One region of the Shinella sp. 838 genome, then DNA from elsewhere that is predicted to be linked to it. Evidence: riboswitches for the same ligand, from Rfam matches in the RefSeq annotation. Region 1 holds a riboswitch; each other region holds the start of a gene.

What was found. Region 1 has a riboswitch for thiamine pyrophosphate ahead of thiC (phosphomethylpyrimidine synthase ThiC). Riboswitches for the same ligand answer to the same signal wherever they lie in the genome.
Region 2: linked by a shared signal. The riboswitch ahead of thiD (bifunctional hydroxymethylpyrimidine kinase/phosphomethylpyrimidine kinase) and the one ahead of thiC (phosphomethylpyrimidine synthase ThiC) in region 1 are both predicted to bind thiamine pyrophosphate.
Region 3: linked by a shared signal. The riboswitch ahead of thiB (thiamine ABC transporter substrate binding subunit) and the one ahead of thiC (phosphomethylpyrimidine synthase ThiC) in region 1 are both predicted to bind thiamine pyrophosphate.

The regions. Positions count from the first base shown of each region.
Region 1 is NZ_JARSBQ010000001.1:135,464-145,219, forward strand. Features, by position in the region: gene P9A16_RS00615 (helix-turn-helix domain-containing protein) at 1-99, shown strand, start outside; gene tsaA (tRNA (N6-threonylcarbamoyladenosine(37)-N6)-methyltransferase TrmO) at 214-735, shown strand; gene P9A16_RS00625 (TOBE domain-containing protein) at 791-1,000, opposite strand; gene P9A16_RS00630 (amidohydrolase family protein) at 1,165-2,010, shown strand; gene P9A16_RS00635 (thiamine phosphate synthase) at 2,013-2,648, opposite strand; gene P9A16_RS00640 (thiazole synthase) at 2,645-3,418, opposite strand; gene thiS (sulfur carrier protein ThiS) at 3,420-3,617, opposite strand; gene thiO (glycine oxidase ThiO) at 3,614-4,594, opposite strand; gene thiC (phosphomethylpyrimidine synthase ThiC) at 4,597-6,420, opposite strand; TPP riboswitch at 6,514-6,630, opposite strand; gene P9A16_RS00660 (Bax inhibitor-1/YccA family protein) at 6,766-7,482, opposite strand; gene P9A16_RS00665 (anti-sigma factor family protein) at 7,514-8,287, opposite strand; gene P9A16_RS00670 (sigma-70 family RNA polymerase sigma factor) at 8,274-8,819, opposite strand; gene P9A16_RS00675 (YqaA family protein) at 8,873-9,310, opposite strand; gene P9A16_RS00680 (alpha/beta hydrolase) at 9,315-9,756, opposite strand, start outside.
Region 2 is NZ_JARSBQ010000003.1:187,427-197,182, reverse strand. Features, by position in the region: gene P9A16_RS12510 (potassium channel family protein) at 1-550, shown strand, start outside; gene P9A16_RS12505 (hypothetical protein) at 679-906, shown strand; gene coaBC (bifunctional phosphopantothenoylcysteine decarboxylase/phosphopantothenate--cysteine ligase CoaBC) at 1,134-2,339, shown strand; gene P9A16_RS12495 (class II glutamine amidotransferase) at 2,332-3,153, opposite strand; gene P9A16_RS12490 (pirin family protein) at 3,429-4,340, shown strand; gene P9A16_RS12485 (GFA family protein) at 4,396-4,800, shown strand; gene P9A16_RS12480 (helix-turn-helix transcriptional regulator) at 4,804-5,598, shown strand; gene P9A16_RS12475 (LysE family translocator) at 5,684-6,301, shown strand; gene thiD (bifunctional hydroxymethylpyrimidine kinase/phosphomethylpyrimidine kinase) at 6,328-7,131, opposite strand; TPP riboswitch at 7,173-7,269, opposite strand; gene P9A16_RS12465 (peptide chain release factor 3) at 7,405-8,985, opposite strand; gene dut (dUTP diphosphatase) at 9,079-9,552, shown strand; gene P9A16_RS12455 (GNAT family N-acetyltransferase) at 9,557-9,756, shown strand, end outside.
Region 3 is NZ_JARSBQ010000008.1:52,909-62,664, forward strand. Features, by position in the region: gene thiQ (thiamine ABC transporter ATP-binding protein) at 1-45, opposite strand, end outside; gene thiP (thiamine/thiamine pyrophosphate ABC transporter permease) at 38-1,660, opposite strand; gene thiB (thiamine ABC transporter substrate binding subunit) at 1,665-2,672, opposite strand; TPP riboswitch at 2,711-2,826, opposite strand; gene P9A16_RS21955 (NAD(P)/FAD-dependent oxidoreductase) at 2,918-4,225, opposite strand; gene P9A16_RS21960 (glutamine synthetase family protein) at 4,225-5,574, opposite strand; gene P9A16_RS21965 (GntR family transcriptional regulator) at 5,752-6,405, shown strand; gene P9A16_RS21970 (NAD(P)/FAD-dependent oxidoreductase) at 6,482-7,735, shown strand; gene P9A16_RS21975 (Lrp/AsnC family transcriptional regulator) at 7,964-8,404, opposite strand; gene P9A16_RS21980 (saccharopine dehydrogenase family protein) at 8,517-9,617, shown strand.

The sequences.
Region 1 (9,756 bases):
GAGGACCCCGCCTATTTCTCGCGTTTTTTCCGCAAGCGGGCCGGGCTTTCCCCGACAGACTGGCGTTTGCGCAATGCCGAGGCGTCCGGTGCCGGCTGAGGCTGCTTGTGTCCGGTGTCAATCTGTCGCCGTCTTTGAGCCTGCTGGCCTCTTTCCCTCGCGGCGCCAGCCGGCTATCGTCGTATCCTTATAAATATAGCGATGGAGCGTTGCATGGTCCGGCTGAATGAAATCCGCGAGAATGAAGTGGCCATCACTCTGCCGGAGGCAGCGGATGCGCAGATTGTTTTCATCGGCCGGATTTCGACGCCCTGGACCTCGCGCATGGAAACGCCGCGTCAGGGGCGCCCAGATGGTCCGGTCTGCACCATCGAGGTCTTCGAGCCCTGGGTGCAGGCACTGAAGGGGGCAGAGCGTTTTGAACGGCTGGAGGTGCTCTACTGGCTTCACCAGTCGCGCCGCGACCTCGTGTTGCAGAGCCCCGCTTCGAACGGCGAAGTGCATGGCACCTTCTCGCTGCGCTCGCCTGTCCGGCCCAATCCGATCGGCACGTCGATCGTCGTGCTGGAGAAGATCGAAGGCAGCCGGCTCTTCGTGCGCGGTCTCGACTGCCTCGATGGCACGCCGCTGATCGACCTGAAGCCGGATCGCAGCCTGTTCAAACCGATTGCGCCGCCCCAGAAGGGCGATTTTGCGACCGAGCCCGTGTCTATGTGCGCGAAGATCGGCGATTAACGGAATTCTCATAAGGCGCGATTTGGTTTTGCGCCCGGAACCATGCCGAAACACACTAGTCGTCGATCGCCACCATCACGTCCGATGCCTTGATCAGCGCATAGGCCTCATGGCCGGCAGCAAGGCCGAGTTCGTTCACCGCATCATTGGTGATGGCGGCGGTGATGATCGAGCCGCCGACATCGATGCGGACATGGGCCGTCGTCGCGCCGAGGACGACTTCGACGATCTTGCCCTTGAGGCGGTTGCGCGCGCTGACCTTCATGCGGTTCCTCCTGTTGCTGGAAGGGAGGTAGGAGAGCTGGGCCGGATTGGTAGTCCTCGCGGTGCTTTTTTGCTGGATGAAATGGGCTGCTATAGGTGTATAAATTCGTATTTGAATAGAGAATTCTTCTATGGCAGTGTTCGCCCTGCTTGGAGGAGGCCGGCATGATCGTCGATACGCACCTGCATCTCATCTACCGGGACCGGCTGTCCTATCCCTGGCTTGCCGGCGCGCCGTCGCTCGATGCCGATTTCACGCAGGAGATTTATGCGCGGGAGGCGTGCCGCCTCGGTATCGTCGCGGCGCTGCATATGGAAGTGGACGTCGCGGAGGGTGATATCGCGCGCGAGACGGCCATGGTTGAAGGGCTTGCGGGGGAGGCGGGCAGCCTTCTCGTCGGTGCCATCGCCGCTTGCCGGCCGGAATCGCCGGATTTCCCGACCTATCTCGAGACGGTCCTTGCCAATCCCTTCGTTCGCGGTTTCCGTCGCGTGCTGCATGTCGTGCCGGATGATATCTCCGAAGGCACTCTCTTCCGCGAAAACATAGGACGGCTGGCGGGCACCGGCCTCAGTTTCGACCTTTGCGTTCTGCCGCACCAGATCGAGAAGGCGATTGCGCTCGCCGACCTTGCCCCCGATGTTTCCTTCGTGCTCGACCATTGCGGCGTACCCGACATCAAGAGTGGCGGCTTCGATACCTGGAAGGGGCCGGTCGCAGAGATCGCGCGCCGGCCGAATGTCACGGTAAAGCTGTCCGGCATCCCCGCCTATGGTGGGGAAGACTGGACCCTGGAGGACCTGAAACCCTATTTCGCCCATGTGGCGGAAAGCTTCGGCTTCCAGCGCATGGTTTGGGGCAGTGACTGGCCGGTCTGCACGCTCGGCGGTGGGCTTTCCACCTGGATCGGCGCGACGCAGGCGCTGCTGTCCGGCGTCAGTCTGGAAGACAAGTGCCGCGTGCTCTCGGAAAATGCCTGGCGGCTCTGGAAAATTGCGCCGGGAGCCTGACGTCAGGCGGTACCGCCCTTCTGCAAGCTCCGTTCACGCCAGCGCGCCGTGCGCGCGATCCATTCGCGTGTGCGCGCCTCCGGATCTGCGCTCAGCGTGATGTCGGTCACCACCGCGGCGCTGTCGGCGCCGTTTTTGAAGACGGCTTCCAGGCGATCCGGGTTGAGGCCGCCGATCGCGACGAGGGGAACGGGCGCGATGCGCGCCTTCCAGTCGCTGAGCCGCTCGACACCCTGCGGCGCCCATTTCATCTTCTTGAGGATCGTCGGCCAGACCGGGCCGAGCGCGATGTAGTCAGGCCTTGCCGCGAGGGCGATGTCGAGCTCTGCTTCGTCATGGGTGGAAAGGCCGAGCTTCATGCCGGCCGCACGAATGGCGCTGGCATCGGCGGTCGCCAGATCCTCCTGGCCGAGATGCACGTAGTCGCAACCCTCCTCGATGGCGATCCGCCAATAGTCGTTGACGATGAGCTGGCAGCCGTGTTCGGCGCAGGTGGTTTTCGCCCGGCGGATCTCGGCGCGCAGCCGCTCCTCCGGCAGGTCCTTCATGCGCAGTTGCACCAGCTTCACGCCGACCGGTACGAGCCGGTCGATCCAGTCGGCGCTGTCGACGATGAGGTAGAAGGGATCGAGCGTCATGAGAAAACCGCCTTTCCGATGACGGGGGTGGAGGGGACGGCCATGTCGCGCGGCTCCAGCGGTACGGCGGCGTGGGCAAGGCGGCCGGCATCGATGGCGAGCGCGAAGGCTTCGGCCATCGCAGCCGGATCGCCGGCGCCGGCGACGGCGGTGTTGAGCAGCACGGCGTCATAGCCGAATTCCATGACGCCGGCGGCGTGCGAGGGGCGGCCGATGCCGGCATCGACAATCAGTGGCACATCAGGGAAATGCGCCCTGAAAGTGCGCAGCGCCATCGGGTTGACCGGCCCCATGGCCGAGCCGATCGGCGCGCACCAGGGCATCAGCACGCGGCAGCCGGCCTCGATCAGCTTTTCTGCGACGACGAGGTCGTCCGTCGTATAGGGGAAGACTTGGAAACCTTCGCCCGTCAGGATGCGTGCGGCTTCCACGAGGCCGAAGACGTCGGGCTGCAGTGTGTCGTGATGGCCGATCACCTCCAGCTTGATCCAGTCCGTGCGGAAGACCTCGCGTGCCATCTTCGCCGTCAGCACGGCCTCCTGCACGCTGTGGCAGCCGGCGGTGTTGGGCAGGACATGCACACCGAGCGCATGGATCAGCTCGAAGAATGCGCCGCCCGCCTTGCCGCCGGCAGTTTCCCGCCGCAGCGACACGGTAACGATCTCCGCTTTCGCGCGCCGCACGGCCTCGGCGAGGATTGCGGGGGAGGGATAGCGCGCGGTTCCGAGCAGCAGGCGGGATTGAACCTCGATGTCGTAGAGTTTCAGCATGTCAGCCTCCCTGCATGGGCGAGAGGATTTCGATGCGGTCGCGTGTGCCGAGCGTGAAGCCGGCGCGATCCTCGCGGTGCACCAGCTCGCCGTTGACGGCCGTCGCCAGCCACTCACCCTCGTAATCGAGGGCGGAGAGAAGATCGGCGAGCGTGGTTGCCGCGATCTCTTGTTCCTCGCCGTTGATGATGAGGGTCATGATGCCCTCCTTTCCGATGGGGCCTGTTCTGCAAGAAGTCGCCGCGCGACCTCCGCCGCCATGGCGGGAGCCAGCAGGAAGCCGTGGCGATAAAGGCCGTTCACATGGAGCGTGCCGTCGTGTTCGCTCACGCGCGGCAGGTTGTCGGGAAAGGCCGGGCGGATGCCTGCGCCGGTATCCGTAAGCCGTGCCTCACCGAAAGTCGGGTGCAGCGTGTAGGCGGCGTTCAGCAGTTCCATGAGCGAGCGGGCGGTGATGCCGTCGTCGTCGGCGCTCTCGATCATGGTCGCGCCCACCATGAAGCGGTTCCTTCCGCGTGGCACGATGTAGATCGGGTGGCGCGGATGCAGCAGGCGGACGGGGCGGGAGAGGTTGATTTCCGGGGTTTCCACATAGAGCATTTCGCCGCGCACGCCCCGAAGGCCCGGCAGCTGGCCGATCCGGGCTGCACCGGTGCAGTCGATCACGCGGTCGTAGCGATCGGCATCCGGGTTGGCGCAGAACAGGAAGCGCATGCGTGCCTCCTCGAGCCCGGCGGTGAGCGCCGAAAGCGCCCGCTGCGGGTCGAGATGGGCTTCCTGCCGAAAGAACAGGGCCTTGGGGAAGCGGCCGGCGAGATCCGGTTCCAGCTCGGCAATGGCTGCGCCGTCGAGCCATTCCCAGCCGCTCGTGCGGCGGGCGAAGCGGTCGAGCTCCGCGGCATCGCGGCCGGCGGCAACGACCAGCGTTCCCCGGCGCTTGACATGACCGGGTACGGCCGCTTCCCACCAGTCTGCGGCCGAGCGGCCGAGCGCCAGAACGGGCTCTTCCGCGCTTTCCCGCTCGCACCAGGGGGCCAGCATGCCGCCGGCGAAGCCGGAGGCACCGAGGCCGACCTTTTCGGCGCGTTCGGTGATGGTGACGTCGAAGCCGTGGCGATAGAGCTGCCAGGCGACGGTGAGGCCGGCAACGCCGGCCCCTTTGACGAGGACGCGCATGGTCATTCTCCGGCGGGGGCTTCGGCAAGCGGCATGTAGAGGTCGCCGCCGTCGCGATATTTCGCGGCCATGGCCTCCAGCCCCTCCTTCTGCGCCTCGGCACGGATATCGTGCGAGATGCGCATGGAGCAGAATTTCGGGCCGCACATGGAGCAGAAATGCGCCACCTTGTGTGCCTCCTTCGGCAGCGTCTCGTCGTGGAAGGCGCGGGCGGTTTCCGGGTCGAGCGAGAGGTTGAACTGGTCCTCCCAACGGAACTCGAAACGGGCACGCGACAGCGCGTCGTCGCGGATCTTCGCCGCCGGATGGCCCTTGGCGAGATCGGCGGCGTGGGCGGCGATCTTGTAGGTGATGACGCCGACCTTCACGTCGTCGCGGTCCGGTAGGCCGAGATGTTCCTTCGGCGTGACGTAGCAGAGCATGGCGGTGCCGAACCAGCCGATCATCGCCGCACCGATGCCCGAGGTGATGTGGTCGTAGCCGGGGGCGATGTCGGTCGTCAGCGGCCCGAGCGTGTAGAAGGGCGCCTCGCCACAGACCTTCAGTTGCTTGTCCATGTTCTCCTTGATCTTGTGCATCGGCACATGGCCGGGGCCTTCGATCATGACCTGGCAGTCCTTTGCCCAGGCGATCTGCGTCAGCTCGCCGAGCGTTTCGAGTTCGGCGAACTGCGCGGCGTCGTTGGCGTCAGCGATCGAGCCGGGGCGCAGGCCGTCACCGAGCGAGAAGGAGACGTCATAGGCGCGGCAGATGTCGCAGATTTCCTCGAAATGTTCGTAGAGGAAGCTTTCCCGGTGGTGATGGAGACACCACTTGGCCATGATCGAGCCGCCACGCGAGACGATGCCGGTGACGCGGTTGACGGTGAGCGGAATATAGGCGAGCCGCACGCCGGCATGGATGGTGAAATAATCGACGCCCTGTTCGGCCTGCTCGATCAGTGTGTCGCGGAAAACCTCCCAGGTGAGGTCCTCGGCAATGCCGTTGACCTTTTCCAGCGCCTGGTAGAGCGGCACGGTGCCGATCGGGACCGGTGAATTGCGGATGATCCATTCGCGGATGTTGTGGATGTTTCGGCCGGTGGAGAGGTCCATGACCGTATCGCCGCCCCAGCGGATCGCCCAGACCATCTTCTCGACCTCTTCCGCCATGGAGGAGGTGACGGCGGAATTGCCGATATTGGCGTTGATCTTCACCAGAAAGTTCCGGCCGATGATCATCGGCTCGGCTTCTGGATGGTTGATGTTGGCGGGAATGATCGCCCGGCCGCTTGCGACTTCCTGGCGGACGAATTCCGGCGTGACGAAGTCGGGGATGTGGGCGCCGAAACTCTCGCCGTCGCGAACAAGCGCTTGGTTTGCGGCCTTGCGGCCGAGGTTTTCGCGGATGGCGATGAATTCCATTTCCGGCGTGATGATGCCGGCGCGGGCATAGGCGAGCTGCGTCACCGCCTTGCCGTTTGTCGCCCGGCGAGGCCGGTTGCGCACGGGAAATTCGGGTGTCAGCCGCTCCCCGGTGGCAAAGCCGTTGTCCTCCGGACGGATGTGGCGGCCGTCATAGTCCTCGGTATCGCCGCGTGCGGCGACCCAGGCCTCGCGGAGCCGCGGCAGGCCGCTTTCGATCGAGACGACATGGGTGGGGTCGGTATAGGGGCCGGAGGCGTCGTAGACGATGACTGGCGGTTCGCCGGAGGTCGGGTGCAGGGCGATCTCGCGCATCGGCACGCGGATCTGCGGGTGCTGCTCGCCGGCGATGTGAATCTTTCGCGAGGCGGGCAGGGCGCCTGTCGTGACGGTGGGAGTGAGCTTCTGGGCGGCAATATTCATTCGTGAGGCTCCAAGTTTGCGATTGGAGACCCAGTCCTAGAGCCGGAATGATGGAAGGACGCGTAGGCGGAATCCGGGTTGCGGATTTCGGGTTCTACAGCGCTTGCACCGTCCCTACGCCAGTATGAACTGGATCAGGTTCAACGGGTCACTGCGCTGCGAATGCCAGCAGTATCTCAGCCCCTTGTCGGGACCCCCCTGGTGAATGCTCTAAGCAAAGACGCTGCCGGCTGATTTGTCAACCGGGTAATATTCGTAAGAAATTGCTTACGCATATTGCGATGCAAGAAGCAAAAAAACGGCGGGGTTTTGCCCCGCCGTTTCCTCTTGAATCATTTGCGAAAACTATTCGCGCTCGCCAGTGAAATTCAGCAGAAGCTGGAAGATGTTGACGAAGTTCAGGTACAGCGAAAGCGCGCCGAACACGGCCATCTTCTGCTGCGATTCCTGGTCGATGTTTTCAGCATACTGCTGCTTGATGTTCTGCGTGTCCCAGGCGGTGAGGCCGACGAAGACGACGATGCCGATCACGGAAATTGCGAACTGCAGCGCGCTCGAACCGAGGAAGATGTTGACGACCGAGGCGATCACGACGCCGATAAGGCCCATGATCAGGAACGAGCCGAACTTCGCGAGGTCACGCTTCGTCACGTAGCCATAGAGGCTCGTCGCGCCGAACATCGAGGCGGCGATGAAGAAGGTGCGGGCGATGCTCGTGCCGGTGAAGACGAGGAACACCGAGGCGAGCGACAGGCCCATGACGGCGCAGAAAGCCCAGAAGGTCATCTGCGCGGTGCTGGCCGACATCGTCTGGATCTTGAACGAGAAAAAGAAGACGAAGGCGAGCGGCGCCAGCATCACCACCCACTTCAGCGGGGAGGAGAAGATCGGCACGTAGAGGGCCGGCGTCGAGCCGACGATGAAGGCGATGAGGCCGGTGATCACAAGGCCGGCGCCCATGTAGTTGTAGACACGCAGCATGTGCTGGCGCAGGCCCTCGTCGAAGAGGGCGGCCGACTGCGCCTGCGCGCCGTAGCCAAATCGCTGTTGTACGGGATCCATCGAATAACTCCTTCGGTTTGGACGCGGTTGATCAGTAGAGCGTGCGCGAAAGATCGCGCGCGGTTTCCGCCAGGTCGTCGGCCTTGCGGCTTTCCGAAACCAGCGCATAGGCGACATCGCCGATCTGCCAGTAGGCGGCACGGGCATTGTCGGCGTGGAAGAGCAGGACGTGCTGCACGCCGAACGAGCCGGGGCGCACCGCAAAGAGCGACAGGCGCTCGCCCTTGCGTGGTTCCAGCACCAGTTCGACGCTCGGACCATAGGCCGAGGGGAAGACCTGCGTGTCGATCACGCCCCAACCCTTCGGCAGGTCCGGCAGCACGATCGCGGTTGCAGAGCGGATCTCGGCCGGATCGAAGGTCTCGGTTTCCGGCTGGGATGCCATGGTATCGCGCAGCAGCGTCGTCTTGTGCGCGCGCACCGCCTCCTCCACGAAGGCAGGCGGGGGCGTGGAGGCCACGACCTCGGTGGCGCCGAAGGGGCCGAGCACGGCATGGGCCGTCCAGCCGGCGGCCACGAAGAGGGCGATGGCCGCAGCACGGCGGAAGACGGAGAAGATGCGGCGGCGCGACAGCGCGCGTTCCAGGAGCCGGGCGGCCTCGCGCGTTTCCTGCCGGGTCACCGTGCGGTGGTCGGCAAGTGCCAGGCGCAGCTCGTCGCGCACGCGCAGATCCTTCATGATCTGCGCCGCGACCTCCGGCCGTTCCGAAAGATAGGCCTCGACCTCGATGCGCCGGCCGACGGCGAGCTGCTCGTCGACATAGGCGTTGAGATCGGATTCGAGAATGGGGTCATTGCTTGTCATCGCCAGTGCCTCCGACGATTCTGAGATGCGTGACGGGAGCGGCGCTACCGCTCTGTTCGAAGGCGCGCAGCCGCTGGCGCGCGCGGGCGACACGCGACATCAGCGTGCCGACCGGGATGCCGAGCGTTTCGGCTGCTTCCTGGTAGGAAAGTTCCTCGATCGCGACGAGGTGCAACGCTTCGCGCTGTTCTTCCGGCAGGGCGAAGAACGCGTTGCGCAGCTGCGTCAGGCGCACCGAATGGTCCTGGTTTGCCGGGATGGAGACCTCTGCCAGCTCCGCGGCGGCGTCGTGGCGGCGCTCCTGCGAGCGGCGCTGGCGCAGGCGGTCGATATGCGCATTGTGCAGGATCGACATCAGCCAGTTGCGTACGCTGGCGCCGGTGCGGAAGGTGGACTGCCGCTCATAGGCCTTGACCAGCGCATCGTGCACCAGGTCCTCGGCCTCGTCCGGATTACGGACGAGCGAGAGCGCATAGCGCCTCAGCGCTGCGAGCTGTCCGATCACGTTGAAGCCGGGTGTCTTTCCGTTCATACCCCAATATACGAAAGCCGGGCGACGCCCATTCCATCCCCTCCAGAAAAATTTCAGAGCCAGTGGAGCACGAGAGCGGCAAGCACGATATAGCGGCCGAACTTGGCAATCGAAACGACGGCAAGGAAGCGCAGGAACGGTTCACGCATGATGCCGGCCGCCACCGTCAGCGGATCGCCGATGATCGGCATCCAGCTTAGCAGCAGGCTCCACCAGCCGTATTTGCGATACCATCGGCCGGCCCGGTCAAGGCTTTTGTCGCTGACGGGAAACCACCGCGCGCCGCGAAACCGCTCGACGCCGCGCCCGAGAAGCCAGTTGACGACGGAACCCAGCACGTTGCCGATGCCGGCGACGAGGATCAGCAGCACAGGGGAATGGGTGCCGGTGGCCAGCAAGCCGCCGAGCACCGCTTCCGACTGGGCCGGCAGGATGGTGGCGGCGACGAGTGCGGCGAGGAAAAGCCCGCCATAGGCGGCAAGCGTGCTCATCGGATCAGGGTGACAGCAGGGTTCGAGTGAGGGGATGCCCGGGATCGGCAAGGCCGTCGACGACGTCGAAATGATGCCGGTTCGGCTCGACGACCGTCGCCGTCGTGGCGCCGAGGCCGGTCCAGACATTGGCAAGCAGGGCGTTCTGGCGCAGGAATTCCGCGCGCTCCATGGCACCGACCCAGCAGGTGAGCCGCGTGCCTTCGACGGGGCGCAGCAGGGCCGGGCTCTCGGCGATAGCCTCCGCTTCGTCGATCTGTAGTCGTTCGTTCATGGCGGCAGGCATGAGCGGGCGCAGATCGTGCAGGCCGGAGAGGGAGAGGACGTGGCGGATGCGAGCGAGCGTTCCGACGGAAAGCGGCGAGGCTTCCGACACCATGCGGCTGACGAGCTGGCCGCCCGCCGAATGGCCGATCAGATGGAGGTCACCTGCCACCAGTCCTGCA
Region 2 (9,756 bases), on a different contig from region 1:
GCCGAACCTGCGCTACTGGGCAACGCGGCCGATGACCTGGGTGGATATCGTCGTGCTCGGCACACTGCTCTTTCCCAATCAGCTGCACAATTTCGCCTTCCTGCGTGTCCTGCGCATCTGGGCGATCAGCCAGAGCAAGCTGGTGACATTGCTGCTGCACCGCATCGGGCAAGGCGAGAAGGAGGAGGTCATCCAGGCCTGCGTGAATTTCCTCGTCTTCCTCTTCCTCGTCACCGGCTTCGTCTACAGCAACTTCTTCTACGGCGCCGAGGGTTTCGAAGGCTTCGTCGACGCGCTCTATTTCTCCGTCGCGACCGTCACGACCACCGGCTTCGGCGACATCACCCTGCCCGGCACGCTGGGAAAGCTCACGTCCATCGTCACGATGATCATCGGCATCTCGCTCTTCGTCCGCCTCGCGCAGGCGATCGTGCGGCCCTACAAGGTGAACTTCCCTTGCCCGCAATGCGGCCTCTCGCGCCACGAGACCGATGCCGTGCACTGCAAGGCCTGCGGCCATGTGCTGAACATTCCGAACGACGACGCCTGAATCACCCTGTCTTGGCCCGCCGCGCCTGTTCCCGCAGGACGGGAAAGATGCTACTTTAGAAAAGTCGGAATAACCGGCATATCGCATTGCAAGACCGTATTCTCCAAAGGGCCAGAGGGGAGCCGTCCATGCGCAAGATCCTTGTTTCCATCGCCATTACCGCCATGTCCCTTGGTGCTTCCGCCGCACCGTCGCTCGCCGGCATGACGCCGGACCCCGCGACGATCCGGCCGGCAAGCGCCGTCGAGCTTGCCACGCACTACTACGGGCACAAGCCCAAGTGTTTCTGGAAGAAGATCAAGAAATACGACTACTACGGCAACCTCGTCATCAAGAAGGTGAAGGTCTGCCACTAGGCGCCTTGCCGGCCACGGTCGGGGAACCGCCGCCGGACAGGACCTGAAAACACTGCCGCAACGGGCAGGACGGAGCAGTCGTCCTTCCGAGCGTGGGGCATGCGCTACAGGCGGCTGGAGGTTTCCGCGCTTCTTCGAAGCACGAAAACACTCGAGCGTCTTGTTTTCACACGATTGCGGGCGCAAAACCGCTTCAGCGCTTTTGCTGGAATTGTTTGGGACCCGCCATGTCGCTTGCTGGAAAACGCATCCTTCTCGTCATGTCCGGCGGCATCGCCGCCTACAAGAGCCTTGACCTGATCCGCCGGCTGCGCGAGCGCGGCGCCGAGGTTCGTCCGGTCATGACGGCGGGCGCGCAGCAATTCGTCACGCCGCTTGCCGTCGGCGCGCTTTCGGCCGGCCATGTCTATACCGACCTCTTTTCCCGCGAAGACGAGCAGGATGTCGGGCATATCCGGCTGGCGCGCGATTGCGACCTCATCGTCGTCGCCCCCGCCACGGCCGATCTCATGGCGAAGATGGCGAACGGCCTCGCCGACGACCTTGCCTCCACGGTGCTGCTCGCCACCGACCGGCCGGTGCTGCTGGCTCCTGCCATGAACCCGAAAATGTGGTCGCATCCGGCGACCCGGCGCAATGTCGAGACGCTGCGGGGGGACGGGCTTGCCTTTGTCGGCCCCAATGCCGGCGAGATGGCGGAGGGCGGCGAAGCCGGCCTTGGGCGCATGGCCGAACCGCTCGAGATCGTCGCAGCGGTGGAAGGCCTGCTCGATGGCGGCGCAAGGCCGCTGGCCGGCCGCAAGGCCGTCGTTACGTCCGGGCCGACCCATGAGCCTATCGACCCCGTGCGCTACATCGCGAACCGCTCCTCCGGCCGGCAGGGCCACGCCATCGCCGCAGCGCTCGCCCGGCTCGGGGCCGAGGTGACGCTGGTGTCTGGCCCCGTCACGCTCAGCGATCCGCCGGGCGTCAAGGTGGTGAAGGTCGAGCGGGCGGACGAGATGCTGCAGGCGGTCCTCGGCGCACTGCCCGCGGATATCGCCGTCATGGTCGCGGCCGTCGCCGACTGGCGCGTGGCAACACCGAACAGCGAGAAGATCAAGAAGCAGCTGGGCGAAGGGCCGCCCCCGCTGATGCTCGCCGAGAACCCGGATATCCTGAAGACCGTCGGCCATCATGCCAAACGCCCGAAGGTCGTCGTCGGCTTTGCCGCCGAGACGCAGGATGTCGAGAGCAACGGCCGCGTGAAGTTGCAAAAGAAGGGCGCCGACCTCATCGTCGCCAACGACGTCTCGCCGGAAACGGGCATCATGGGCGGCACGCGCAACAGCGTGAAGCTGATCACCGCCGGCGGCGTCGAGCAATGGCCGGATCTTTCGAAGGACGACGTCGCCGGTCGCCTTGCCGGCTGGATTGCCGAACGGCTTACTTGACGAGGGCGAGACGCCCTTCCATCGCCTGTGCCGGCCGGCCGGCGGGAGAGAAGATGCGCACGTCGACGCCGTTTTCGCCGAGCACGACGGCGCTGCCATCGGGGATTTCCACCCAGGCTTCCGTATCGTCGTTCAGCGGCTCGGAGACCAGGCAATAGCCGCCCGTCGCACCCATTGGCGCGGCGTAGAGCGTCGGCGCGGCGTAGTCCGTCGCATACCGCACCGCATAGAGCTGGTCGCCATCGGTGAAGGCGGCGGTGAAGCGCACGAGCACGCGGCGCTCCAGATGGGCGGCGAGCCGCTCGACGAAGGCGATCGTCTCGGCCATCGCGCCGAGCGGGTCGCGGGCAAGGCCGAACTGCAGGGCGAGCAGGAAGAGCAGCTCGGAATCCGTCGAGCCGGTGCGGGCCATGTAGAGGTCGTTGTCGAGCATGGTTTCGAGCGGCCGGCGCAGGTGCTCGAAGTCGGCGATCTGGCCATTGTGCATGAAGGACCAGATGCCGTTGACGAAGGGATGGCAATTGTCGCGCCGCGTTCCGCCGCCGGTTGCGGCACGCACATGGGCAAGGAACAGCGGCGAGCGCACCTGGCTGGCAATGCTGCGCAGGTTGCAATCCGACCAGGCGGGCAGGATGTCGCGGTAGCGGCCGGGCTCCGCGCGCTCGCCATACCAGGCGATGCCGAAACCGTCGCCATTGGTCGCCGTCTTGGCACGGGTGGCGCAGTGGGATTGCTCGATCAGCGAATGGGCAGGCGAGGACACCAGTTCCTCAAGGAAAAGCGGCTCTCCACGATAGGCTGCCCAACGGCACATGACGCTACTCTCGCTTTCGAAGACCGGCACGAACCGGTGATGGACTCGACGCATTAACCATGGCACTGCCCGGATTTTCAACGCAAATGGGTAAAATTGCGTTAACGAATGTAAACGGGCCGAAACCATGCGTGTCATTATGATGACAGCAGCAAAGGGCGCAGTTCCGGCGGAACATGCGTTTTGTGAACGGTCCGTTTCCCGGGCGCCGGATTTCGTGAACAATGACCGGGGCGTATAAGGGCTGCAAGCAACCCGACCGAAAGGACCTCCCGATGTCCATACGCCCCGTCAAGCACGAAAGCATCGCCCAGCCGACCATGGAAGGCGCCGGCGTCAAGCTGCACCGCGTCTTCGGGTTCGGAGACCCCTCGATGACCGATCCCTTCCTGATGATGGACGATTTCCGCAACGACAACCCTGCGGACTACATCCGCGGCTTCCCCTGGCATCCCCATCGCGGCATCGAGACCATAACCTATGTGCTGGCCGGCACCGTGGAACACGGCGACAGCCTCGGCAACAACGGCGTCATGGGTGCCGGCGACGTGCAGTGGATGACCGCTGGCAGCGGCATCCTGCATCAGGAAATGCCGCGCGGCGACTTTGCCGGCAAGATGCACGGTTTCCAGCTGTGGGCCAACCTGCCCTCCTCGCTGAAAATGACCGCGCCGCGCTACCAGGACATCAAGTCCGCCGACATCCCCGTCGTCGTCGATGACGACGGCACGGCGGTGCGTATCATCAGCGGCAGCTTCTGGGGCCGGAGCGGGCCGGTTGACGGCATCGCCGCCGAACCGGTCTATCTTGACGTTTCCGTACCGCCGGGCAAGCGCAAGGTGCTGCCCGTCGACACCTACCGCTCCGCCTTCGCCTATATCTTCGCCGGTTCGGGCACCTTCCGCGATGCCTCCAAGCCGTTCGGCGTGAAGGTGGAGAAGGAGTACCAGGGCGAGGAGCTGAACATTCGCGATCTCTCCGGCAACCGCACGCTCGTGGTCTTCGACACGGGCGACGAGGTGACGGTTCAGGCTGGCGAGAAGGGCATCCGCTTCCTGCTCGTTACCGGCAAGCCGATCCAGGAGCCCGTCGCTTGGCATGGTCCGATCGTGATGAACACGCGCGAGGAGCTGCAGCAGGCGATGCGCGAACTGCAGAACGGCACCTTCATCAAGCCGGCGCATTGACGCGCGGCCGCGAAACCCTATCCTTCCGCCCTGTCCCGCGGCGGAAGGATAGACCATGCGGATCGACGGCCAATGCCATTGCGGCTTCGTCACCTACGAAGCCGAGATCGACCCCGAGGCGGTCTCCATCTGTCATTGCACGGATTGCCAGCGGCTGACCGGCTCGCCCTACCGCGTCACCGCGAGCCTTCCGAAGGACGCCCTGCGCCTCACCGGCAATCCGCCGAAACTCTACACGAAGACGGCCGAGAACGGCCGCAAGCGCCTGCAGTATTTCTGCCCCGAATGCGGTTCGCCCCTGTTCACGACAGGCACGGACACCGATGCTGCAACGTGGGGCATCCGCTGGGGCAGCATCAACCAGCGCGCCGCGCTTTCCCCGAAAAGCCAGATCTGGTGCCGCTCGGCCCTCGACTGGTTCGGAGAAGCGACGGCGCTTCCCGGCGTCGCGACGGATTGAACCATGGCGACGGAGCGTTTCCAGATCGTGCGAACGGGCCTCGACGGTATCGAGGCGGTCTTTGCCGACAGCCGGCATACCTTCGCGCGCCATACGCACGAGACCTACGGCATCGGCCTCATCGAACGCGGCGCGCAGAAATCGGCGAGCGGGCGCGGGCTGGTGGAGGCAGCGGCCGGCAACACGATTACCGTCAATCCGGGCGAGGTGCACGACGGCGCGCCAATCGGCGGCGCCGCGCGTGCCTGGCACATGCTCTACCTGCAGCCCGCGCTCGTCCAAGCGGCCGCCGAAGATATTTTCGAAGGGCGACCGCGCGAGGAATTCTACGCGCCGGTGCTGGAGGACGGGCGCATTGCGGGCCTGGTTTCGAGGCTGCTCACCCTGCTTCTCGACGCAAGCGCCGGCGCGCTCGGCCGCGAAGAACAGCTTCTCCTGCTGCTTGCCGCCGTGCTGCGCGAACAGGCGCCGCGGCAGGACGGTCCCGCGGCGATCGGCCGTGCCCGTGACCGGCTCGACGGCGATCCGGCCTCGGCCGTGACGCTGGAAAACCTTGCCAGCGAGTGTGGGCTCGGCCGCTTCCGGCTGGTGCGCGATTTTGCCCGCCTCACCGGCCTGACACCGCATGCCTACCTGCTCCAGCGCCGCACCGAGCTTGCCCGGCGGCTGATTGCTTCCGGCACGCCGCTCGCCGAGGCAGCGATTGCGTCCGGCTTTGCCGACCAGAGCCACATGACGCGCAATTTCACCCGCCGCTACGGCTACACACCCGGCACCTATCTCGCCGCCCGCGCCTGAACGGCCTGCATCCCGCAATTTCGTTCAAGACCCGCGCCGCCCTTCCGGTATTCCCTGCCGTCTTTCAAGCCGCATGGAACCAGACATGACTTCCGAATTCCTCATTACCTCGCTCGTCGTCATCCTTTTGCCCGGCACCGGCGTGATCTATACGCTGGCGCTCGGCATCAGCGGCGGGTTCCGCGCTGCTGTTCTGGCCGCCTTCGGCTGCACGCTCGGCATCATCCCGCATATCCTCGCCAGCGTCGTTGGCCTCGCCGCCGTGCTGCATGCCAGTGCGCTCGCCTTCGAGGTGCTGCGCTATATCGGCGTCGCCTATCTCCTGTTCATCGCCTGGAGCCTGCTGAAGGACAGCAATGCGCTGGATGTCGGGCCGGAGCAGGCACCGGTCGGCGGCGCGGCAAGGATCGTGCGCAAGGGCATCTTCACCAACATCTTCAATCCGAAGCTCTCGCTGTTCTTTCTCGCCTTCCTGCCGCAGTTCATCCCGGCGGGCACTTCCGGCGATGCCACCGGACAGATGCTCTTCCTCGGCGGCATCTTCATGGCGCTCACCTTCCTTGTCTTCGTCGGCTATGGAGCGCTTGCCGCCGGCCTGCGCCGGCAGGTGCTGAGCCGGCCGGCGGTCATCGTCTGGATGCAGCGCAGCTTCGCCGCCGCCCTCGGCCTCATGGGCCTCAGGCTTGCACTCGCCGACCGGTAACGGCCTGAGCGGGCTGCCGACCGGTCCTAAAGAGCGTGAAAATGATGCAGCGGGCCGTGGCCGGAGCCGACGGTCAGCGCATCCGACATGCGCACGGCACCGGCGATGAAGCGCTTGGCCGCCGCCACGGCATCGGGGAGCGCCAGTCCCTTGCCGAGTTCGGCTGCGATTGCGCTCGACAGGGAACAACCGGTGCCATGCGTGTTGCGTGTCAGCACCCGCACACCCTCGAACCAGTGCAGCCGGTCTGGCGTCGCGAGCACGTCGGGGCTCTCGCTGCCCGGCAGATGACCGCCCTTCAGCAGCACCGCCTTCGGCCCGAAGCCAAGCAGCCGCCTTGCCTGGTCCTCCATACCAGCCCGGTCCACGGCCTCCGCCTCGCCCAGGAGGGCAGCCGCCTCCGGCAGATTCGGCGTCAGCACGCTTGCGCGCGGCAGCAGCTGGCGCGTCAGTGCGGCGACGGCCTCCTGCGCCAGGAGCGAAGCCCCGCCCTTGGCGACCATGACCGGGTCGAGCACGATGGGCACATCACGATGCGGCGAGAGGGCAGCGGCCACGGCTTCGGCGATCTCTGCCGAGGCGATCATGCCGATCTTCACCGCATCCACCCGGATATCGGCGAAAACCGCGGCGATCTGCGCCGCCACGAAGCCGGGCGGCACCAGATGCACGCCGGAAACGCCTTGCGTATTCTGCGCCGTCAGGGCCGTCAGGGCCGCCATACCGTAAGCACCGCGCGCGGCAAACGTCTTGAGATCCGCCTGTATGCCCGCGCCGCCCGAGGGGTCGGAGCCCGCGATCGAGAGAATGTTTGCGATTGTGTCGGCCATCTCGCCTCCTTTCGGCAGGGGTGGCCTCGGGGTGGCTGCGATGCGGCACCCGTTCGACTCCCTCCGCCGGCATGATCCGGTTCAGGTTCAAAGGGTGCTTCTCAGCCCGCCTTCCGGCGGACGCCCCTGTCTTAAACGAGTTTTCGCAAATGACGCGGCGCCTGTCACGCCGAAAGTGGCGTACAGGAGCGTTTGCCCCCGGCGCCATGCATCCTTCTCCCTGTCCGCAGGGAGAAGGCGGCCGATGGATTCGCAGGCAGGTAACCCGCCCAATCAGGCCTTTGTGACGTGGTATTCCTTGATGGCAACCATCTTGATTGCCGGATACCGCTCTGCCTCGTAGCGCAGCGAGAAGGCATCCTGCGCCAGGAAGACCGGGTCGCCGTCAAGGTCGCGGGCGATATCGCCGCGGCGCTGGGTGACGAACTTGTCCAGCTCCGCTGCGCTGTCCGAGGAAATCCAGCGGCAGACGGAAAAGCGTGACATTTCGAAGGAGACCGGCAGGCCATATTCCGCCGAAAGCCGCTCCTTCAACACGTCGAGCTGCAGCGCACCGACGACGCCGACGATGGCGGGCGAGCCGTCTTCCGGCGAGAAGAGCTGCACGACGCCCTCCTCCGCCATCTGCTGGAGCGCCTCCTTCAGCTTCTTGGCTTTCATCGCGTCTTCCAGCCGCACGCGACGCAGAATTTCCGGCGCGAAGTTCGGCACGCCTTCGAAGACCAGCGCCTCGCCTTCCGTCAGCGTGTCGCCGATGCGCAGCGTGCCATGGTTGGGGATACCCACCACGTCGCCGGCATAGGCCGTATCGGCCAGCTGGCGCTGCGAGGCGAAGAAGAACTGCGGGGCGGAAAGGCCGATCGTCTTGCCCGTGCGGGCAAGGCGCACCTTCATGCCACGCTCCAGCATGCCGGAGCAGACGCGGGCAAAGGCGATGCGGTCGCGATGGTTCGGGTCCATGTTCGCCTGGATCTTGAAGACGAAGGCCGTCATCTTGTCTTCCGAGGCGTGGACCTTGCGCACATCCGCCACCTGATCGCGCGGCGGCGGCGCGAAGGCGCCGAGTGCGTTGATGAGGTCTCGCACGCCGAAATTCCGCAGCGCCGAGCCGAAGAAGACCGGCGTCATGTGCCCCTCAAGGAAGGCCTCCTGATCGTAGGGCCGGCAGGCCTCGCGGGCGAGTTCAAGCTCTTCGGTGAAGGCGGCCCGCTCGTTTTCCGGCAGGTTCTTCGCCACGACGGCCGGGTCGTCGATCTTCGTTGGCTGCACCTGCGTGTCCGAGCCGCGGAAGGTGCGCTCGGCCAGGTGATAGGAGCCGCAGAAGGTCTTCGAGCGGCCGACTGGCCAGGTGATGGGCGCGGTGTCGAGCGCCAGCTTCTCTTCCACCTCGTCGAGGATTTCGAAGGGGTCGCGGCTCTCGCGGTCCATCTTGTTGACGAAAGTGATGATCGGGATGTCGCGCAGGCGGCAGACCTCGAACAGCTTCAGCGTGCGCGGTTCGATGCCCTTGGCGGCGTCGATGACCATGACCGCCGCATCCACCGCCGTCAGCGTGCGATAGGTGTCGTCGGCGAAGTCCTCGTGGCCGGGCGTATCGAGAATGTTGAAGACGTTGCCGCCATATTCGAAGGTCATCACCGAGGTGACGACGGAGATGCCGCGTTCACGCTCGATCTTCATCCAGTCCGAACGGGTCTGGATGCGGTCCTTCTTCGCCTTCACTTCGCCGGCGAGCTGGATGGCACCGCCGAAAAGCAGGAGCTTTTCCGTGAGGGTGGTCTTACCGGCATCCGGGTGCGCGATGATCGCAAAGGTGCGGCGGCGGGAGACCGCCTCTGCAAGGGTTTCGGCCATTTTCTGCAATATCCTGTGAGTTGCCGCGGTCTTTACAGGCTCCGCCGGGAAGATGCAATTGACGGGGTGGGACTGCGGCCGGCTTATGGGCGGATGAACGCACACGCCTCCACCCAGTCCATGCTCAGCCTTCTCCGCCTGCCGCATGGCGCAGGCATAGAACTTCCCGCCTACGAGACCGGCGGCGCCGCCGGCATGGACCTGCGTGCCGCCGTGGCGCAAGACCAGCCGCTGACACTGCTGCCCGGCAAGCGCACCCTGGTGCCGACCGGCTTCGTCTTCGAAATCCCGTCCGGTTACGAGGGGCAAGTCCGCCCCCGCTCCGGCCTTGCCTTCAAGAACGGCGTCACCTGCCTCAACACGCCCGGCACCATCGACAGCGACTATCGCGGCGAGGTGAAGGTGCTGCTCGTCAATCTCGGCGATGAGCCTTTCGTCATCGAGCGCGGCATGCGCATCGCGCAGATGGTGATCGCCCCGGTCACGCAGGTCGCCGTGCGCGAGGCGGAGACGGCGAGCGAGACGACACGCGGAGCCGGCGGTTTCGGCTCCACTGGCGTACGCTAGGTCGATGCCCCACCGCGAAGACCTTTCCTTCCGTTCGGACTATTTCGGCGACAGCGCCGCCTGGCGGGCGCTCGCCGGTCTGCTTGAGGATGTCTTCGACATCGATGTGACGGTCATGGACCGGCTCGGCGGACCGGACCCGACCAGTATCCCCTTTGCCTGGTTCGACGGCGAAGGCTGCTGCATCGCAAATATCAGTGCCTT
Region 3 (9,756 bases), on a different contig from region 1:
GAAGTGCACGGCGACATCTGTGAGGTGGATGGCAAGGTCAGGCATCGGCGCTTGGTCTTTCAGTCGGGCGCTCCGCCGCGGTCGAGGGCAGCGTCAGGAGAAGGCATATTGCGCCGAGCAGCAGGGCGATGCCGGCGGCATCCGCGGTGCGATAGCTCGCCATGCGGGAGTAGAGCAGCCACGGCAGAGTGGTGAACCCTTCCGCACCGAAGATGGCGACGGCACCGAGATCGCCGAGCGACAGCGCCATGGCGAAGGCAAAGGCGGTGAGCAGCGGTTTCCTGAGGGCGGGCAGGTCAATCCATCGCAGGCGATGCATTCCGGTGACGCCGAGGCTGAGGGCGAGGCGAGCGGTGCGGATGAGATGGGTGCGGTAGGCCGGCTCCAGCACGCGCACGACGAAGGGCAGCGCCATCAGCGCGTTGAGCACGGTGACGACGGCAGGGGCGAAGCGCCCGGTCTCGCCGAAGGTTCTCAGCACGAGGAACCAGCCCGTAGCGACGACGATCGGCGGCACGAGCAGGATCAGCGAACCGACCGCAGGCAGGGCACGAGCCATCAGCCGTGTGGCGAGGTCGACCTTGCCCGTCTCAGCCAGCCGTGGCACGAGCACGATGGGCAGTGCGATCGAAAGGCTGAGGCAGGCCGAGGCGAAGGAAACTGCAAGGCTGGTGACGAGCGCCCGGTGCAGCAGCGGATCGAGCGCCAGCCGGCCGAGATCGGCGGAAAGGCCTGAGACGAGGGTGGCGACGAGAGGCGCTGCGGTGAAGAGGGTGAAGAGGAGGATGACCAGGCCATCGGGAAGGCGGTGCCGGCGGCCGTCGAAACGGCGGATGGCGCGGCCTGTCGTCATGCCCTCTTCGGGTGGCTTGCCGAACAGCGAGATCAGCCAGAGCAGGCTTGCCGTGACGAGGATTTGCAGGAAGGCGAGCAGGACGGCGCGTTCGGGGTCGAAATCGAAGCGCAGCGCCTGGTAGATCGCCACCTCGATCGTCGTTGCAGCCGGCCCGCCGCCGAGCGTCAGCGCGATGGTGAAGCTCGTTGCGCAGAGCATGAAGACGAGTCCGGCGATACCCGGCAGGACCCGCCGGATGACGGGCCATTCGATAAGCCGGAACACTGCGCCGCTGCCCATGCCGAGATTGGCGGAGGTCAGCCAGTATTCGGCCGGAATGCGCTCGAGGGCCGCCAGCAGGAAGCGTGCGGCGAGCGGCAGGTTGAAGAAGACATGGGCGATCAGGATGCCGGCAAGCCCGTAGACGCTGACCGGGTTCTGCAGCCCGGCGAGCCCGAGCAGATCGTTGACGACGCCCTGCCGGCCCCAGACCTCGATGACGCCGAGTGCGGCGACCAGCGCCGGCAGGCCGAGCGGCACGACGGACAGCCGAATGATCCAGACGCGGCCGGAAAAATCCCGCTGTCGGGCGAGCGCCCGGGCGACCGGAATGGCGAGCAGGACGGACAGGAGTGTGGAGAGTGTCGCCTGCAGCAGAGTGAACTGCGCGACGCGCCCGATATAGGCATCGAGGAGCGGCGCGCCGGAGCCGGGGCCGGCATGGGCGAGAAGCACGGCGGTCGCCGCACCGACGAAGACCAGCACGGTGCCGAGGGCGAGGCCCCCGGCGACGCGCAATGTCCGCCGCTCGGTGCGGGCGAAGATCACGTTACTTGGCGCTCATCGCCGCGAGCCATTCGTCGATCCAGGCCTTGCGGTTGGCTGCAACCTCGTCCGACGACATCAGGAAGGTCTTTTCCGGCTTCACCAGCGCGTCGAAGGCGGCAGGCAGCGGGTCCTTCGTCTTGGCGGCCGGCATCATCCAGTTGGTTTCCGGAATGATCGACTGGAAATCCGGGCCGGTCATGAAGGTCAGGAACTGGCGGGCCAGATCCTTGTCGTCAGCGGTGTGCGTCAGACCGGCGACTTCGATCTGCACGTAATGGCCTTCGGAGAAGGCGGCGGCCTTGTAGCGCTCGGTCTTCTCCGCGATGACGTGGTAGGCCGGCGAGGTCGTGTAGGACAGCACCATCGGCGCCTCGCTCTTGGTGAAGAGGCCATAGGCTTCCGACCAGCCGGGCGTGACGGTCAGCACGCGATCCTTGAGTTTGCCCCAGGCCTCGCCCGCCTTGTCGCCATAAACCGACTTCACCCAGAGCAGCAGGCCGAGGCCGGGCGTCGACGTGCGCGGGTCCTCGATGACGATTTTTTGCGACGGGTCGCCTTCGACGAGGTCCTTGAGGCTCGTCGGCGGGGTCTTCAGCGTCTCGCTGTCATAGACGACGGCGAAATGGCCGTAGTCGTAGGGCAGGAATGTGTCGTCGGAGAAGCCGCCCGGCACGGTGAGGTCCGCCGGCGAAAGGCCATGCGCCTCGAAGAGGCCAGTCGCCTTGGCCTCGGTGATGAGGTTGGTGTCGAGGCCGAGAACGAGGTCGGCCTTGGTGCTTTCGCCTTCGAGCTTCAGGCGCGTCAGAAGTTCCACGCCATCGGCGACGCCGACCCATTCGACCGTGCAGCCGCAGGTCTTCTCGAAGGCTTCCTTGACCTTGGGGCCGGGGCCCCATTCGGCGACGAAGCTCTCATAGGTGTAGACGGTCAGCGTCTTTTCCTGCGCGAGCGCGGGAAGGGCGAGGGAAACGGCCAGTGCCGCGATGGTGGAGAAAAGTGTCTTGCGCATCCGCGCCTCCTTGTTGTTCACAAAACGGGAGTAGGGCGCAGGATGTGCCGTCTAATCCCTCCGCCGGTACGAGCCGGATCAGGTTCTTCGGGTTGGCGAGACCGCCTCTCAGCCAGTGGATCAAAAAAACCCGCTGGCACCCCGTTAGAGCAAGGCAAGGCATAATCCCGCTTGTGACAGTACGCAAGGGGCAAGCAAAAGGCCGGCGCAAGCGCCGGCCCTGCCGTTCTGAAATGTGTCGGGCCTTAAAGGCCGAAGGCGTCCTTGAACTGATACCACCAGGAGCCGATGGTGGAATATTGCGCACGGAACATGCGCCCACCCGGGAAGGGAATCCAGGGCAGCTTTTCGAACTGGCTGAAGCGCGAGAGATCGCCATCGACCGCTTCCGAGAGGATGCGGCCGAAAAGGTGCGAGCCGGTGACGCCGTGGCCGCTGTAGCCGTGGGCAAAATAGGTGTTCTTGCCGATCTTGCCCATCTGCGGCACGCGCGAGAAGGAGAGGGCGAAGTTGCCGCTCCAGGCGTAGTCGATTTTTACACCCTTCAGCGAGGGGAAGACCTTTTCGAGGTTTGGGCGGATTTTTGCGCGCACGTCCGCCGGATCGGTGCCGCCATAGACGGTGCCGCCGCCGAAAATCATGCGCTTGTCGGCGGAGAGGCGGAAGTAGTCGAGGATGTAGCGGACGTCCTCGACGCACATGTCGCTCGGGATCAGCGCATCGGCGCGCTCGGCGCCGAGCGGCTCGGTGGCGACCATCTGGGTGGAGACGGGCATGACGCGCGAAACCAGCTTCGGCACGACATGGCCGAGATAGGCATTGCCGCAAAGTACGGCGACCTTGGCGGTGACGCTGCCCTTCGCCGTGTGAATGACCGGCTTTTCCGCCTCGTGTTCGACGTGGGTGACGGGCGACTGTTCGTAGATCACGCCGCCGAGCGATTCGAGCGCCTTGGCCTCGCCGAGGGTGAGGTTGAGCGGGTGCATGTGGCCGCCGGTCGTGTCCAGCATGCCGCCGATATAGGCGTCGGTGTTGACCAGCTTGCTGATCGCCGCCTTGTCGAGCATCTGGTGGTCGTCCATGCCGTAGCTCTTCCAAAGGGCCTTCTTGTGCTCGAGGTCCTTCATGTGGGCGGGTGTATAGGCGGCATAGATATTGCCGGTCTTCATGTCGCAATCGATATCGTATTGCGAGACGATGCGGCGGATGATCTTGCCGCCTTCCTGCACCAGGCCGCCGACGAAGGCGCCGGCCTGGTCGCCGTAGCGGCGCTTGATCGTGTCGAGGCTGGCGTTGAGGCCATTGACGATCTGGCCGCCGTTGCGGCCCGAGGCGCCCCAGCCGATGCCGGCGCCCTCGACCATCACGACCTTGTAGCCCTTTTCGGCAAGGTGGATGGCGGTGGAGAGGCCGGAATAGCCGGCGCCGAGCACGGCGACGTCGGCGGTGACAGCGCCTTCCAGCACCTTCGGCGTGCGGATGATGTTGCGGGAGGCGGCGTAGTAGCTGTCGGGATAGGCGCCGTTGCCGGCATAGGACTGGGTATTGGCCATCAGACGATTTCCAGGTAGGCGCTGAATTCGAAGTCGGTCACCTGTTCGGCAAAACCGGCGATTTCCTGCCGCTTGCAGGCGATCAGCATGGAGCGGAGATCCGTGTCGAAGATCTCCGAGACGATCGAGCCGTTCTCGAAGGCGGTGACGGCAGAGCCCCATTCCGAGGGGATGCGCGGCAGCTGCGAGAGATAGGCCCGGCCCGAGACCGGTGCCGGCGGCTCCCACTTGTTGCGGATGCCGACAAGGGCGGCGCCGAGAATGCCGGCCATGACGAGATAGGGGTTGGCATCGGCGCCGGCGACGCGGTGCTCGATGCGGCGCGCCTTGTTGCTGCCGCCGGGAATGCGGATGGCGGCGGTGCGGTTCTCGTAGCCCCACGAAACGGAGGTGGGGGCATGCGTATCCGGGCGCAGGCGGCGGTAGGAGTTGAAATGCGGCGCGAAGAGCAGCGTCGATTCCGCCATGCCGCGCGTCAGGCCCGCGACGGCATGTTTCATGATGTCGGAGCCCTCGGGCGTGTCGTTGTCGAAGACGTTGTTGCCGTCCTCGTCGATCAGGCTGAAATGCATGTGCATGCCGCTGCCGGAGCGCATGCCGTAGGGCTTTGCCATGAAGGTGGCGGCAAAACCATGCTTGCGCGCGACGCCCTTGATGATGCGCTTGAAGAACAGCGCGTCGTCGGCGGCCTTCAACGGGTCGTCGGAATGCATCAGGTTGATTTCGAACTGGCCGATACCGTTTTCGGCGACGGCCGAATCCGCCGGCACATTCTGCCGTTCGCATTCCGCATAGACGTCGGAAAAGAACTGGCCGAAATCGTCGAGCTCGTCGATGGAGAGGATGGCGTCGGAGTCGAGCCGCTTGCCGGTATAGGGCGAGATCGGCGGCTGTGCATGGTCAGGCTCGGCGTCGATCAGGTAGAATTCCATTTCCGAGGCGACGACGGGGCGCAGGCCGAGTTCGTGGTACTGGCGCACGATATTGGCGAGTGCCTGGCGCGGGTCGGCAAGGAACGGTGTGCCGTCCTCCTTGAACAGCCAGAGCGGCACGACGGCCGACGGCTTCAACGTCCAGCTGACGGGGAGCGCGCCACGACCGGTTGCGGCGCAGATGCCGTCCATGTCGCCCGAGGCGAAGACATGGCTTGAGCCGACGATGTCCTCACCCCACACGTCCACGCCCACGATGGACAGCGGCATGCGAATGCCGCCCTTCAGCACCTTTTCCGCCTGCCCGACGGGCACGCGCTTGCCGCGCAGGATGCCGTTCAGGTCGCAGACCACGGCCTGGATGCTCTCCACGCCGTCGGCATTGATCAGCCAATTGGCATCATCGTTCGGAGTCATGGTTCCCTTCCGTATCACATAATTATTTTTGTGATCACATTTTCAAAATATGCACACTTTCTTGTCGGGGGTCAAGCTGCTAGAACCTGTCACAAAGCATAGGGTAGCATCTGCAGCCTTTCGTGGAGGGATGGATTGGGCAATTTGGCGCTTGAGCCGCTGGACCGGCCGGATGGGATGACGACGCATGAATATGCGCATCGGCGCCTGCGCCAGGCGATTATGGTCGGCTCGATCCGGCCGGGGGAATCGTTGACGATCCGCGGCATTGCCGAAGCGATGGAGAGTAGCCCGACGCCGGTGCGCGAGGCGCTGCGCCGCCTTTCGTCCGAAGGGGCGCTGCGCGTGCTCGACAACAGGCGCATCATGGTGCCGCGCATGACGGCGGACCGGTTCAGCGAGCTCGTCTCGCTGCGTTCCGTGCTGGAGCAGCACGCCGCGCGCAGGGCGGTACCGCATATCACCGAGCGCCGGATCGACCGGCTGGAAGAGATCGACAAGGCGCAGGATGAGGCGATCGGGCGCAAAGACAATGCGAACGCCCTGCTCCTGAACCAGGAATTCCATCGCACGCTCTACACCGCCAATCCCGAGCAGGTGATCATGCCGATGGTGGAGAGCATCTGGCTCCAGCTCGGCCCCTTCCTCGGTATCGCCATGGAACATGTCGCCCAGCTCTACTTCGTCGATCGCCACCAGGAGGCCATCGAGGCGCTGCGCAAGCGCGATGAGGATGCAGTGGCGGCGGCGATCAAGGCCGATATTTCCGAGGGCATCGGCGGTTTCGAGCGGGCGGCGATCGAGAACCTGTTGCGGCTGGCAGGCCAGTAGCCGGCGCTGCGGGTGCCTTGTCTTGCCGGGGCACGCATGCATTGATGTGCAAACGAAAGATCCTTGGGGCAGGCATATGAAGACGGATGTCATCGTTCTCGGCGCGGGTGTTGTGGGTATTTCGACCGCGATTCATCTGGCACGGCGCGGCAAGTCGGTGGTGCTCGTCGACCGGCGCGGGGCTGCGGAAGAGACCTCTTACGGCAATGCCGGCCTCATCCAGCGCGAGGGTGTTTTCCCTTACGGTTTCCCGCACGATTTCGGTGCGCTCTTCCGTTATGCGTTGAACAACACGATCGACGCGCACTACCATCCCTCGGCAATCCCCGGCATCATCCCGTTCCTTGCCCGCTACTGGTGGCATTCCGGTTTTCGCCAGCACCAGAGCATCGCCCATCTCTATGCACCGTTGATCGAGAACTCGATTTCCGAGCATGCCGACCTCATCGCGGCCTCGGGCGCTGAAGACCTCATCCGCAAGGACGGCTGGATGAAGGTGTTTCGCACCGAGAAGGAACGTGACAAGGCCTATGTGGATGCGGAAAAACTCTCCGCCAATTTCGGTGTCAACCACCAGAAGCTGACGACCCGGGAGGTCGCCGAGGCCGAGCCCTCCATTCGCGTGGAGCTCACCGGCGGCCTGCGCTGGACCGATCCCTGGTCGATCCTCGACCCGCAGAGCCTGCTGAAACGCTACCTTGCTTATTTCCAGTCGCTCGGCGGCGCGCTGAAGTCGGGTGATGCGGCGACCATCGAACATGTCCTTGAAGGCGAGGGCTGGCGCATCGCCACGCCGGAGGGACCGCTGGAAGGCAAAGAGGTCGTCGTCGCGCTGGGTCCCTGGGCCGATACGGTGACGCGCAAGCTCGGCTATCGCTTCCCGCTGGCGATGAAACGCGGCTATCACATGCACTACGGCACGGAAGACGGTGCGAAGCTCAACAATTGGGTGCTCGATGCTGAACGCGGCTATTTCCTCGCGCCGATGCAACGTGGCATCCGCCTGACGACCGGTGCCGAATTCGCCAAGCGCGACACGCGCAAGACACCGGTACAGCTTCGCAGGGCGGAAAAGGTGGCGCGCGAATTCTTCCCGCTCGCCGAGCGGCGCGACGAGGAGCCCTGGATGGGCGCCCGGCCTTGCACGCCGGACATGATGCCGATCATCGGCAAGGCGCCGCGCCATTCCGGCCTCTGGTTCGCCTTCGGCCATGCCCATCACGGCATGACGCTGGGCCCGATCACCGGCCGTGTGCTGGCGGAAAAGATGCTGGGCGAGCGCACGGTCATCAATATCGGGCCTTACCGACCGGAGCGGTTCATCGCCTGAGGCGGTTGCACGACGGATCCGCCGCAGTGCGGCGCTGAGGCGGCGCACCCGCCCTTGATCTGCCACAGCCCGTCACCCCGCCCTCCTTCGTCATCCTCGGGCTCGACCCGAGGATCCACGCATTACGGCGTAGCTTGAGTTTGTGGCATGGATCCTCGGCTCAAGGCCGACGATGACCGCGGAGAGGTGGAGAGCCTTGGTTGGGGTCGCCTGGTCCGATGTGGCATCCTATCGCCTGATCCGCGTCGACAGGATGATCGACGACAGTGTGCGTTCCACGCCGTCGATAGCGCCGATGCGGTCGATCAGGTGATCGAGTTCGGCGATCGACGTTGCCTCGACCACGGCAATCAGGTCGAAACTGCCGCTTACCGAATGTAGGGTGCGTACGGCCGAGATGGCGTGCAGTTCCGTGGTGATGCGCGCCAGCGTCTTCGGCGCGATGGTGATCAGTACATGCGCCTTCACCATGCCGCTCTCATAGGCGTCCGAAAGCTTGACGCCATAGCCGGCGATCACGCCGTCCCGCTCCAGCCGGTCGATTTTTGCCTGCACGGTCGTGCGTGATAGACCCAGTTTGCGGGCGATCGTGGCTGTCTGTTCGCGGGCGTTCTCGCTGAGGATGGCGAGAAGTTCGCGATCCTTGGCGCCTAGCGTCGAAATGCTCATTTTAACCGTCATTCTGCCGATACTGATGATTGATTATGCCGGATATGGCGCTTTAAATCGACTGTCTTCCCTCTCAAAATAAACGCATCAATTCATGCCGGAGGGAAATCACATGAAGGACATCGTCGTCATCGGCGCGGGCAAGATCGGCTCCACCATCGCCCGCATGCTGGCTCACAGCGGGGATTACCGCGTCACCGTCGCGGACCGTTCGGACGAGCAGCTTGCCGCCATCGAGCGCCACGATGCCGTTTCGACCGCCGTGGTCGATATCGCCGACGGCGCCGCGCTCCGCGCCCTGCTCGCCGGCAAGTTCGCCGTCCTCTCCGCTGCGCCCTATCATCTGACGGTCGCCATCGCGGAAGCCGCAGCAGACGCGGGCCTGCACTATCTCGACCTCACGGAAGACGTCGAATCCACCCGCCAGGTCAAGCGCATCGCGGAAAACGCCAAGACGGCCTTCATCCCGCAGTGCGGCCTTGCACCGGGTTTCATCTCCATCGTCGCCAACGATCTCGCCAGCCGTTTCGATTCGCTCGAAAGCGTGCGCATGCGCGTCGGCGCGCTGCCGCAGTACCCGTCCAACGCGCTCAACTATAACCTGACCTGGAGCACGGACGGCGTTATCAACGAATATATCGAGCCCTGCGAAGCCATCGTCGAAAGCGCGCTGATCGAGGTTCCGGCCCTCGAAGAGCGCGAGGAATTCTCGCTCGACGGCGTCACCTATGAAGCCTTCAACACCTCGGGCGGCCTCGGCACGCTCTGCGAGACGCTGAAGGGCAAGGTTCGCACGCTGAACTACAAGACGATCCGCTATCCCGGCCACGCCGCCATCATGAAGGCGCTCTTGAACGACCTGGGCCTGCGTCACCGCCGCGAAGTTTTGAAGGACATTTTCGAAAACGCCCTGCCGACCACCACGCAGGACGTCGTCATCATCTTCGTCACCGTCTCGGGTCGCAAGGGCGGTCGCCTGATTCAGGAAACCTACGCCAACAAGGTTTACAGCGCCCCGGTCGCCGGCGCCCTGCATTCGGCCATCCAAATCACCACGGCCGGCTCGATCTGCGCCGTGCTCGACATGCTCGCCGACGGGTCGCTGCGCGCCGAAGGTTTTGTTCGCCAGGAAGAAATCGCCCTCGACGCCTTCCTCGCCAACCGTTTCGGTCACTACTACGCCCAGGAGCACCACGGCGCCCGCGCCGCCTGATTTTTAAAGCCCATTAAACGCCCCGGCCAGAAGGCCGGGGCGTTTTCGCATCTGTGGCTCAGCCGCGGGGAAGTAGAGAACGCCACAAGGCGCGAACCCATAAAAATGGGGCCTCTTGCGAGGCCCCTTTTCTTTTGCC